3 regions of the Paenarthrobacter sp. NPDC089307 genome follow, and region 1 is predicted to be linked to each of the others. Evidence: riboswitches for the same ligand, from Rfam matches in the RefSeq annotation. Region 1 holds a riboswitch; each other region holds the start of a gene.

Region 1 (4,005 bases):
GGTGCCATCGTGCGCATCGCAATTGGCCCGTCCCTGCTGGACCGTGTCCTGGCCTCTGACGTACTGCTGGCCATCCTGGGCGCAGCCCTCGCCGTAGACATGGCAGTGAACCGCCACCTCAATAACCTGATGCTGCTGGTGGCGCTTGCCATTATCGGGTTCATTGGCTCGGTGACGGTTGCCCGGTTCGTGGCCGAGCGGAGGGAACAAAACAATGAGTCCTGACGCCACCGGGATGGATCTCGTGATTGACACCGCAACGGCGGTGTTCCTGATTGTGGGTGCCCTGATGTCGCTCGGCGCCGCGATCGGCCTGCTGCGATTTCCGGATCTCATGAGCCGCATGCACGCAGCCACCAAGCCGCAGGTGTTGGGCTTGTTCCTGATGCTCGGGGCGATCGGACTGCAGATGCGCACGTGGTGGGTGTGGCCTGTCCTGCTGGTGGCGTGGATCTTCCAGCTGCTCACGGCACCGGTCTCCGCCCACATGGTGGGCCGCTCCGCCTACCGCACCAAGCATGGGCACCGCGAGAAGCTCACCAAGGATGAACTTGAAGCCGTGGTCCAAAGGGCGGCTGCGGGCCAGGATCCGTTGGAACCCTAGAACAACGCGGGGTCACTTGTGGCCCATAAATCGCCGTGGGACGGGCCATAAGTGACCCCGCGTTGCTTCTCTAAGGGTGTGCTTAGACGATGTCCGCGCTCTTGGCGAAGCGGGCAATTGCCCGTTGCGTGCCCCTGCTGGCAAGAACCTGGATGAGGGTGCTCACAAAAGCAGAAATCAGCGCGAAGGTCAGGGCCGAGCGGAGGCTCGCTTCCATGTCGTCGTTGCCTGTGGGCGGCTTGCTCCCCGTGGCCTTCTCCCAGCCCTTGTTGACGAGTTTGGTACCGACAAAGCCTGCGCCGAGGCTTACTCCGGCACCCAGCAGCTTGAAAAAGAGGTTCATGCCCCCAGCCTAGCTGCACTGCCCCGGCTACCTGCGGCTTTCGCGCTCCTTGAGGAAGGCCGCTAAAGAACCCACCGGGGCCAGTACCGGGACCACCGGGTGCTCGGCGGACCACACAGCCTCAACGGAATCGAAGGCTGCAATCTCCTTGAGCAGATGGTACGTAGGAGGCATGAGCTTCAATTCTCCGGCGGCTTCCGCTTCGAGGATTCCTGCCACCGGCATCCACAAGGATTGCCACGCTTCCGTTGTTTGGTGGCGGGGCTGGGCATCCGGCGCGGGTTTGGCTACGTAGAAGTAGGTGTCGAAACGTTTGGGCATGTCAACAGGAGTGATCCAGTTGGCCCAAGGGCGCAGGTCAGCGGCTTCGATGTCCAGCCCGGCCTCTTCCTGCACTTCGCGTATGGCTGCCGCGACAACTGCCCCCGCCTTCTGTTCTGCCTGGGCGGGGTCAGTGGCAATGGAGCTCTGTGCCCAGGCTGCCGCATGGCTGCGGAGCAGTTCGGACGGGTAGTCCCATCCGGTTTCGTCCGCAGTATCCACCCGGCCGCCGGGGAAGACCACCATTCCGGCAGCGAAGTCCATGGTGCTGACCCTGTGCTGGACAAAGGCCTCAAGCCCGGATGGGGCGTCGCGGAGCAGGATCACGCTGGCTGCAAGGCGGGGCTCGGCCGCTGGGCCGTTGGAGCCGTGAAGGTCCGTCATAAGGCCATTCTGTCAGGTCGAGTGCCGGGCTGGGCCTGCGCGCCAAGCCCGGCAAGGACCCCGGAATGGGTGGTATCCGAATATGACCCTGCGCCCGCCACCCTCGCACCTGGAGGTGTAAACTGAACCAGCCCATCAGGGCAGATTTGATAACGACAGGGGAGCGCCGCCGTCGAATCCTGCAACCGTGCAGGAGACGCGAGGGCGCTGAGAGTGCGGACAGCCGCAGACCCTCGAACCTGATCCGGTTAGTACCGGCGCAAGGGAGTCGAGCTTCTCAGAGTGTCCGGATCCGGACGGCATAAGCCAGGCGGATCCGGGGAGCACTTTCCCCTCCTGTAACCTCAGGAGGCAGAAAATGACCACGGTAAACGTGAAGAAGACCAGTTATGGCTGGCGAGTTGTAGACATCGTGGTGGCAGCCCTTATCGCCATCGCCGGCGGCGTGATCTTCTGGGCCTGGTCCCAGGGCGCCGCGCTTGTATCCATTCCCATGAACGCGGCATATCCGCCCCTCACCGGCCTGATCGCTGGTGGCTGGATGATCCCGGCTGTCCTGGGCATGCTCATTATCCGCAAGCCGGGCGCGGCCCTCTTCTGTGAGGCCGTGGCCGCCACGGGCGAGCTCATCATGGGCTCGCAGTACGGCACCACGGTGTTGATCTCGGGCATCCTGCAGGGACTCGGCGCCGAGCTCATCTTCGCGGCCTTCCGCTACAAGAAGTTCAACCTGCCCACGTCACTCCTCGCGGGCGCGGGTGCGGGGCTCTTCTGCGGCCTCAACGACTCCTTCCTGCCGTGGGGATGGAACATCGCCTACGAAGCCATCGACAAGCTGACCTACATTGCGTTCTGCACGATCTCCGGCGCAGTGATCGCTGGCGGACTGTCCTGGATCGCCACGCGCGGCCTGGCCAAGACGGGCGTCCTTAGCTCCTTCGGGTCCCGCAAGGCCGCCTCGGAGCCTGTCTTCAACTGATGCCTGCCACACACAGCGGTTCGGTGCGGCCGGCCGCCATCTCCGCCGAGGGGTGGGGATGGCGGCATGCCGGCCGCGCAACGCCTGCCACCCAGGGCCTGGACCTCAGGATCGAACCGGGGGAACGCGTGCTGCTGCTGGGCCCTTCGGGAGCCGGCAAGTCCACGCTCCTGCACGCCCTCGCAGGGGTGCTGGGGGACGAGGAAGACGACTCGGACGAGACCGGATCGCTGTTGATCGACGGCGCCGCGCCCCGCGGGCAACGTGGACGCGCCGGCCTGATGCAGCAGGACCCGGAAACGCAGGTAGTCCTCTCGCGCGTAGGCGACGACGTCGCGTTCGGCGCGGAGAACCTGGCAGTGCCCCGTGACGAGATCTGGGCACGCGTCCACGAAGCGCTCGACGACGTCGGCTTGCGTACCGCTGCCGGTGGCGGTTTGGCGTTGGACCACCCGACGGCGGCACTGTCCGGGGGCCAGAAGCAGCGCCTTGCGCTTGCCGGCATTTTGGCGATGCGGCCCGGGCTGATCCTGCTGGACGAGCCCACGGCCAACCTCGATCCCGCGGGAGTCCTCGAGGTCCGTGACGCAGTGGGCCGCTGCCTGGACAAGACGGGCGCCACGCTGGTGGTGGTGGAGCACAGGGTGTCCGTGTGGAAGGACCTGGTGGACCGGATTGTGGTCCTGCAGCCAGGCTCCGCCAGGACAGAAACGGGCGTCCTTCTGGACGGACCACCGGAGCAGGTGCTCGCGGAAGCACGCACCATGCTCATGGCAGCCGGGGTGTGGGTTCCCGGGTATGTTCCGGCAACAAGGGCGCGGAGCCAGGCAACCGGGACGAACGAGCTCCTCCTCGCGACACAGGACTTGGCCGTCTCCCGGGAAAAGCCGAGGTGGAAGGGCTTCAAAACCATCCCGCCGGTTCCCGCGCAGGAGGACATCAACGCCCAGGTCAGGGCCGGCCAGGCCCTGACGATCACCGGACCGAACGGGGCAGGAAAGTCCACCTTTGCGCTGACCTTGGCCGGCCTCCTGGCGCCTGTGCGCGGCACGGTGAGTGCCGGCGTCGAGCTTTCACAGGGAGCGGGCATTGACCCGTACGCATGGAAGGCGGACCAGCTCATCTCCAGGATCGGCACGGTCTTCCAGGAGCCGGAACACCAGTTCGTCACCGGCAAGGTCATCGATGAACTCATGTTCGGTCCGAAGCACTTGGGGCATGGCGAGGAACGGGTGGACGAACTGGTGGAGCGGCTGCGGCTGGACCATCTGGTGGACGCGAATCCGTACACACTCTCCGGCGGGGAGAAACGCAGGCTTTCAGTGGCCACAGTGCTCGCGGCCCACCCCAAGGTACTTGTGCTCGATGAGCCTA
Region 2 (4,005 bases), on a different contig from region 1:
CACAGGGAGTTTCCTTATTCATTTGGGCATTGGCGCTGCATGCTCAACGGGGGCGGCGGAGCCGTACCGGAGCAGAACGGGCGCGCAAGCAAGTCCAGTGGAAGCCGATCGCGGGCTATCTAAGTACTGGCACTGGTGACCAGTTGGTACATCTCAAGATCGCGTAGGGGCGGGCTTGTTGAGTTCAAAAATTAACTGAATCAACGACCGGGCATCCATTACTACACGCCCAGTCTATCCTCTGGGAGCCATAAAGCCCGGATCGACCGGTGGAGCGCGTCAGTCCAAGAGCTCGAACCTGATCTCCCGGCTGGCGATCTCCGCCTTCACAAGGCGGACCCGCACCTTGGTGCCGGACTCCAACTCCCCATCGCAACGCGCCGTGACTGCAGGCTCGGCGATCTGGACCATGCCGTAGGGGCCGCTGCCGTTTCCGTTGTTGCTGCTGCTGCTGCTGTTGCTGTTGCCGTTCCCGTTGGATGGCTTGGATCCGGAAATCACCACGGCGTCGAACTCCTGGCCCACATGGTTGGCCACCAGTGCTGCCTCCACTGTGTCCAATGCAGCGCGCTCAAGCCGCCCGGCCAATTGGTCGGACCCGGCCATGATCTCGGGCAAGGAAGGCAGGGCATCACGGGCCCAACCGGGAATTTCCCTGTTGTTGCAAAGGGCTTCGCAGATCACCAGGACGAAACGGTCGATCAGCCGCCGCAGGGGAGCGGTGGTGTGGGCGTACGGCGCGCCTATGGCTGCCTGGACCACCGTGTCCGGGACTTCGCCATCAAACGGTGTGTAGCCCGCGCCCCTGAACAGCGTCCCGGCCGAGTGCAGGATGGCAAGCTGCTTTGGATCCGAGGCGTCGAGAGTCCGCAGGTACTCGCCGTAGGTGACCTGGCCGTCCCACGGCTTGCCCAATGCTGCGGTTTGCCGTTTGAAATGTTGCAGCGATCTCTCATCGGGCGCGGGCATGGTCCTCAGGATGCCCACTTTCCCGTCCAGCATCAGCTGTGCCGCAGCCATCCCGGTCATGAGGGAGATCTGCGCGTTCCAGTCCTCCACCGGCAACGACGGCGCTGCAACGATCCTGTACCCGCCGCCGTCGGTCGCCTGGACGATTTCCTGCTCCGGCATGTTGAGGCTCGCCCCACCCCGCAGCCTCTCCAGCTCAACCCGCTTCAAGCCCACTTCCTTGAGGAGCTGAAGGACGGGCGGGGCCGATCCGTCGTCAATTTGCTGCTGGGCGCCCTTGTAACTCAGTTTGGCGCGGCTGCGAACGGTGGCACGTGCAACGGAGACATCCAATACCTCGGCCTGCGCGTCAAGATCGAAATCCCAGACGAAAGCTCCACAGTCCTGCCCGGCAAGCAGGCTGCCTGCGTTTTCGCTGATGATCTCCGGGTGCAACGGGATGCGTCCATCCGGAGCGTAGAACGTCTGTCCACGATGACGGGTTTCGGAATCCAACGCTCCGCCCGGGGCCACGAAGGACGGCACATCGGCGATCGCATAGAGAACCTTGTACCCGTCACCGTTCCGCTCGATGAAAAGGGCCTGGTCAAGGTCCGTGGACGTGGCAGGGTCGATCGTCAGAAACTCGACGTGCGTGAGGTCCTGGTCCGGTAAGTGGCGGGATTCGACGGCGGCGCGCGCCTCCTGGAGGGCCTCAACCGGATACTCCCCAGGCAGCTCCAGCTCCGTCCTCAGGGCCGCAAGGGCTGCGGCGAGCTGGTCCGATGAGTCGTCGACGTTGGGCGCTATCCGATGATGTGACACGAAAATCAGGGTAGCCCGAAACCGGCCGATAGTCTTGGATGCTTCCCTATCCGATAGGTGGCGTGAGGGCAGCAGGCTGGATCAGCAGGAGCCCCAGGCCCTGCCGGCGTCAGGCCCCGCCCGCGTTAGGCGGCGTCGAGGGCTGCGAGCAGCGACTTGGCTGCCGCCGTCGGGTCTTCTGCCTCGGTGATGGCACGGACCACCACGATCCGGCTCGCTCCGGCGGCCAGCACTTGCTCGACGTTGCCGAGGTCGATTCCGCCAATCGCAAACCACGGCAGCTCCACGGCCCCGCCCGTGGTCTCTTCAGCGCGCCTGATCGCTTCTGCCGCATATGTGACCAAGCCCGTTCCAACAGCTTCGCGGCCGGGTTTGGTGGGGGTTGCCCAGACCGGACCTACACAGAAGTAGTCCAGTCCGCCATCGCCGGGAGAAGCGGTGATGGCGGCATTTACCTGCTCGGGCGTGTGGGTGGAGAGCCCGATCGCTGCAGGGCGCGGGAGGAAGGTCCGGGCAATCCCCAACGGCAGGTCCTTTTGGCCAACATGGAACACGGGAGCCCCGGAAACACTGGCGATGTCTGCCCGGTCATTGACCGCCCAGAGCCGTCCATGCCGTTCTGCGACGCTGCGCAGGACGGCCAGCAATTCCAATTCCTCAGCGGCTTCGATCGTCTTGTCCCGGAGCTGGATGATGTCCACTCCGCCTTCGAATGCGGCGTCAACAAAGTCTTCGAAATCGCCTTGGCGTTTGCGCGCATCAGTGCACAAGTAGAGGCGGGCGCTGGCGAGGGCATCGTGCTGGGTCATGGAAACCACAGTAGTTCCTCTAAACTGGGCACGTACTGCGGGAGCCGCGACATTCGTCATTATGACCGTCCGGCTGAGAGGGCTTCAAAGCCGACCGCTTGACCTGATCCGGCTAGTACCGGCGTAGGGAAGGAAACACATGGCAGAAGCCATCCATGCAGATGTCGCCGTCATCGGCGGCGGAGTCATTGGCCTGGGCATAGCCCATCAGGCACGGAAACTGGGCCACTCCGTAGCCCTCATCGATCCAGCGCCCGCTACGGGTGCAACCTTTGCGGCCGCAGGCATGCTGGCGCCCGTCAGCGAGCTGCACTACCAGGAGGAAGACCTCCTGGAACTCATGCTGGAATCCTGGCGGCTGTGGCCCTCGTTCGTGGACGAGCTGCCCCAGGGCGGGGAGGCCTCCGGATACCGCACGACGCCGACCCTTGCCGTAGGTGCCGATGCCGCCGATCGCCGTGCGCTCGCAGACCTTCGTACTGTCCAGCTTGCAGCGGGGCTGGCGGTTGAGCCTTTGTCTTTGCGGGCAGCCAGGGATCGCGAGCCGCTCCTCAGCCCCCAAATTTCCTGTGCCTTTGATATCCCCGCCGACCACCAGGTTGATCCCCGGAAGTTGGCCGGGCACCTTTTGGCGGGCCTTGGAGCGCATTCGCCCGGGGACTCCACGTGGGTCAGCGGGGCAAGCGGGGGTTTTGCCGTAAGGAAGTCCGCGAGCGGGTTGAGGTGGGAAGGGGACCGCGTTTCCGGCGTCGAGCTTGAAAGCGGCGGCACTGTCCTTGCCCGCGAAACCGTGGTGGCCAACGGGTTGGAAGCACCCCGGCTGGCAGGCCTGCCTGAAGGCCTGGATCTTCCTGTGCGTCCGGTCTACGGCGACATCCTCCGGCTCCAGGTCCCCGCCCACCTTCAGCCGCTTCTTACAGCCACTGTGCGGGGCATCGTGCGAGGAGTGCCTGTCTACATTGTTCCGAGGGGAGACGGAACCGTGGTGATTGGCGCGACGCAGCGCGAGGATGGTTTGTCGGCGACCTCAAATGCAGTCTCCGCCGGCGGTGTCTACCAGCTCCTGCGGGACGCGCAGGTCCTTGTTCCGGCTGTGGCTGAACTTGAGCTTTTGGAAGCAACAGCCCGTGCACGGCCGGGAACTCCCGACAACGCCCCGTTGCTGGGCCGTGTAGGCAACCCTGCCGGAGGGCCTGCCGGCGAAGTGGAAGGACTGGTGATTGCCACAGGGTTCTTCCGGCACGGCGTCCTCCTCACCCCAGTGGCCGCCAGAATCGTGGGGGAGCTGCTCGCCGGTTCCCCTGATTCACGCTGGTCCATCTTCCGGCCCGACCGTTTCAGCGCAACCCGGAGTCACTTCCGGCCCATGGAAACCCCTGCAGGAAGCCATCAGTGACCCCGCGTTGTCCTCGACTCCACAGCA
Region 3 (4,005 bases), on a different contig from region 1:
GAGCCGGCCGCGTAGAACTACGTGCTTGAGCGTTGAAACCGTACGCAGATCACGCCTGGGATCGTCATGGCAGACCACGACGTCGGCGCTGGCACCTTCGCCGATGGCCTCGGCCCCCAGCCACTTCCGCGCGCCCCAGGCTGCGGCGTCGAGGACCGCGGACGGCGGCAGCCCGGCGTCGTGCAGTTCCTGCATTTCGTCGGCAATCCGGCCGTGCCTGATCACGCTCCCGGCGTCCGTGCCCGCGTAGATCACGACGCCGGCTTCGTACGCTTCAAGTACCCGCTCCCTTCGGCGCTCCCACAAGCGCGTCATGTGGGCGGCATATTCGGGGAACTTCGGCGCCGCCTGGGCAGCGATATCCGGGAAGGTCGCGATGTTGACCAGCGTCGGAACGATCGGCACTGACTGCTCCACCAGCCTGGGAACGTGGCGCGGCAACAGCCCGGTGGCGTGTTCGATGCAGTCGATGCCGGCGTCCAGCATGTCGTCGATGGTGTCCTCCGCGAAGCAATGCGCGGTGACCCGGGCGCCTTCATCGTGCGCCGCTGAGACGGCATCCTTCACGATTTTCGCGGGAAACGAGGCAGCAAGGTCCCCGACGCCGCGGTCGATCCAGTCGCCCACCAATTTGACCCAACCGTCGCCGTCGAGGGCTTCTTTCCGAACAGTCTCCACCAGTTGCCCGGGCTCGATTTCGTGGCCCAGGCCGCGGAGGTAACGGCGGCTTCGGGCGATGTGGCGGCCTGACCGGATCAGCCGGGGAAGGTCTGCCCGTTGCTGCACCCAACGTGTATCGCTGGGAGATCCGCAGTCGCGGATCAGCAAAGTGCCCGCGTCCAGGTCAGCCTGTGCTTGCGCGAGGGTGGTGGACTCATCCACCGCTCCACCGGCGCCAAGGCCGATGTGGCAGTGGGCATCCACGAATCCCGGGAGGACCCAGCCGTCAAGCACCTTGTCCGGCGGTGCCAAGGGGCGCTCGAACGTCAGCAGTCCGCCAACGGACCACATTCCGTTCCGCTCCTGATCTGCCGACACAAGCACGGGTCCGCTGAATTCGATGATGTCTGCCATGGAAAAAATCCTAATCCCCAGGGGCACGCCGGCCGCAGCCGCGTTCATATGACTGGGCGCCCAATGGGAGCTGTGGTAGCTTCGTCTACGACCACACGGGGGCCCTTGCAGGGGCTGAGATCTGGCTGAGGCAGCCTGCGACCGTTGAACCTGTCCGGGTAATGCCGGCGAAGGAAGTGAGTAATCCTTTGAGCACCACCAAAACACAGCACAGCCCTGCCCAAAACAGCTCTGTCAACAACGAACCTGTGACGCAGTCCTTGAAGTCCCATTCGCTGGCTTACCTCGAAGACCATGACACCGGTATCCGCGTACCAGTCACTGAAATCGCGCTGGAGCCCTCCCCCAACGGCCAAGCCAACGCGCCACTGCAGGTGTACCGCACGGCAGGCCCAGGGAGCGATCCCGTGGTGGGGCTCGAAGCCTTCAGGGCCCCGTGGATTGAGGCCCGCGGCGACACTGAGGCCTACACCGGACGTGAGCGGAACCTGCTCGACGACGGCAAGTCGGCCGTTCGCCGTGGCGCCGCCTCCGCGGAGTGGAAGGGTGCGCAACCGGTGCCCCGCCGCGCCGTCGAGGGCAGGACCGTCACCCAAATGCATTACGCAAAGCAAGGCCTGGTGACGCCCGAAATGCGGTTCGTCGCGTTGCGTGAGAACTGCGATGTCGAACTGGTCCGGAGCGAGGTTGCCGCCGGCCGCGCGATCATTCCCAACAACATCAACCACCCGGAATCCGAACCGATGATCATCGGCAAGGCCTTCTTGGTGAAGATCAACGCCAACATCGGAAATTCGGCCGTCACGAGCTCCATCGCCGAAGAAGTGGACAAGCTTCAGTGGGCCACGCAATGGGGCGCGGACACCGTCATGGACCTGTCCACCGGCGACGACATCCACACCACCCGCGAGTGGCTGATCCGCAACTCCCCCGTTCCCATCGGCACGGTGCCTATCTACCAGGCGCTGGAAAAGGTCAATGGAGAAGCCAACAAGCTCACCTGGGAAATCTTCCGGGACACCGTCATCGAACAGTGCGAGCAAGGCGTGGACTACATGACCATCCATGCCGGCGTGCTGCTGAGGTACGTACCGCTGACCGCGAACCGCGTCACCGGCATCGTGTCCCGTGGCGGATCCATCATGGCAGGGTGGTGCCTTGCGCACCACCAGGAGAACTTCCTGTACACGCACTTCGACGAACTGTGTGAAATCTTCGCCAAGTACGACGTCGCGTTTTCCCTCGGCGACGGCCTTCGTCCCGGCTCCATAGCCGATGCCAACGACGCCGCACAGTTCGCGGAACTGGACACCCTCGCCGAGCTCACGCAACGGGCCTGGGAATTCGATGTGCAGGTCATGGTGGAAGGTCCCGGCCACATTCCGTTCCACCTGGTCCGCGAAAATGTGGAGCGCCAGCAGGAACTCTGCAAGGGCGCACCCTTCTACACCCTGGGTCCGCTGGTCACCGACATCGCCCCCGGCTACGACCACATCACCTCAGCCATCGGGGCAACAGAGATCGCCCGCTATGGCACGGCCATGCTCTGCTACGTCACGCCCAAGGAACACCTGGGCCTGCCCAACAAAGACGACGTCAAGACAGGGGTGATCACTTACAAGATTGCCGCCCACGCCGCTGACCTGGCCAAGGGGCACCCGGGGGCTTCCGAACGCGATGACGCCCTGTCCAAGGCCCGGTTCGAGTTCCGGTGGCGGGACCAGTTTGCCCTGTCCCTGGATCCCGTCACAGCGGAATCGTTCCATGACGAAACACTGCCGGCTGAACCTGCGAAAACTGCCCACTTCTGCTCCATGTGTGGGCCAAAGTTCTGCTCCATGCGCATCAGCCAGGACATCCGCGACGAGTACGGCTCAGCCGAAGCCCAAGCGGCGATTGCGGGAATGCACAGCGGAATGCAGGAAAAGAGTGCGGAGTTCCTCGCCTCCGGCGGAAAGGTCTACCTGCCCGAGCTTCAGGTGCCCGCGAACTCAGGACGCCTGGGCTGACATTGCGCGTCCGGCATCTGCCACGAACGAACGGATGATGTGATCGCCGTCTACTGAGTCCTGGGGCCGGTGCCCTCCTGCTGCAACACGGCGGAGGGCGCCGGTTTCCTGGAGGTATGCGGCAATTTCCTCGTACAGCGGCTCCCAACCACCTGTAAGAACCAAGGTAGGGACGCCGGGAACAATGTGCAGCGGCGCCTCCCAGGGCGGCGCCTGCAGCCTCAAGCGACGCGCAGCGCGCTGTGCTTCCAGGGTTTCCAGCCCACCCGTTTCAGCAGAAAAAGCACGCAGGTAGTACTCACGCTGGTAATCGGCGTCCTGAAGCTGTCCCCGCACATTGAACAGCGGTTCCATCAGCGCCCGATAAGACGCCGTCGCGGGCAGTTCCGCCGTCAAGGACAGGCAGGCCGGCTCCACCAAAGACAGCGAGTGGACGAGGTCGGGGCGTTCAACGGCTGCCAACATCGCGCAGATGGCGCCTTGCTCGTGCGCCACCACATGGCCGCCCCCGGAGTCGGCCAAGGCTTGAATGACGATGGCGACATCGGCAGCGACGTCCGATTCCACCGGCTCGGCCACGGGATCAAAACCGTGCCTGCGGAGAAACAGAGCATCGTAGGCAAGCGCCATGCCATGCTGCTTCGGCCACGCAGCAGCACCGAAACTGCCCAGGCCGTGGAGGAAGACTACGCGCTGCTTATGCATTGCTTCACCCTATTCCACGGCTCCGACATCCTGGCCATCCCGGACGCCCCTGCTGCAACCGGGCGTCAGGAAGCCAGCGAGGTTACTTGCCGAGGAACTTATCGAAGCCCTTGGGAAGGTTGAGCGAGGACGGGTCGAAGTCCGCTGCGCCCTGGCCAAAAGCAGCCCCCGTGGGAGCAGCCGAGGCCGCGCTGGCCCGCTTGGCTTCGGCGTCGCG

Evidence for each region. A riboswitch is a leader RNA that binds a small molecule or an ion and turns the genes downstream of it on or off. The one in region 1 is predicted to bind thiamine pyrophosphate.
Region 2: linked by a shared signal. The riboswitch ahead of thiO (glycine oxidase ThiO) and the one ahead of AB0N72_RS17395 (ECF transporter S component) in region 1 are both predicted to bind thiamine pyrophosphate.
Region 3: linked by a shared signal. The riboswitch ahead of thiC (phosphomethylpyrimidine synthase ThiC) and the one ahead of AB0N72_RS17395 (ECF transporter S component) in region 1 are both predicted to bind thiamine pyrophosphate.

The regions. Positions count from the first base shown of each region.
Region 1 is NZ_JBFBHE010000007.1:71,764-75,768, forward strand. It holds gene AB0N72_RS17375 (monovalent cation/H+ antiporter complex subunit F) at 1-225, shown strand, start outside; gene mnhG (monovalent cation/H(+) antiporter subunit G) at 215-604, shown strand; gene AB0N72_RS17385 (DUF4235 domain-containing protein) at 687-947, opposite strand; gene AB0N72_RS17390 (NUDIX domain-containing protein) at 975-1,652, opposite strand; TPP riboswitch at 1,800-1,936, shown strand; gene AB0N72_RS17395 (ECF transporter S component) at 2,011-2,631, shown strand; gene AB0N72_RS17400 (ATP-binding cassette domain-containing protein) at 2,631-4,005, shown strand, end outside.
Region 2 is NZ_JBFBHE010000004.1:193,707-197,711, forward strand. It holds gene AB0N72_RS11250 (DEAD/DEAH box helicase) at 1-3, opposite strand, end outside; gene AB0N72_RS11255 (RNB domain-containing ribonuclease) at 280-1,773, opposite strand; gene thiE (thiamine phosphate synthase) at 1,899-2,582, opposite strand; TPP riboswitch at 2,610-2,729, shown strand; gene thiO (glycine oxidase ThiO) at 2,722-3,978, shown strand.
Region 3 is NZ_JBFBHE010000004.1:538,816-542,820, reverse strand. It holds gene AB0N72_RS12775 (amidohydrolase family protein) at 1-1,074, opposite strand, end outside; TPP riboswitch at 1,160-1,267, shown strand; gene thiC (phosphomethylpyrimidine synthase ThiC) at 1,263-3,083, shown strand; gene AB0N72_RS12765 (alpha/beta hydrolase) at 3,066-3,788, opposite strand; gene ffh (signal recognition particle protein) at 3,871-4,005, opposite strand, start outside.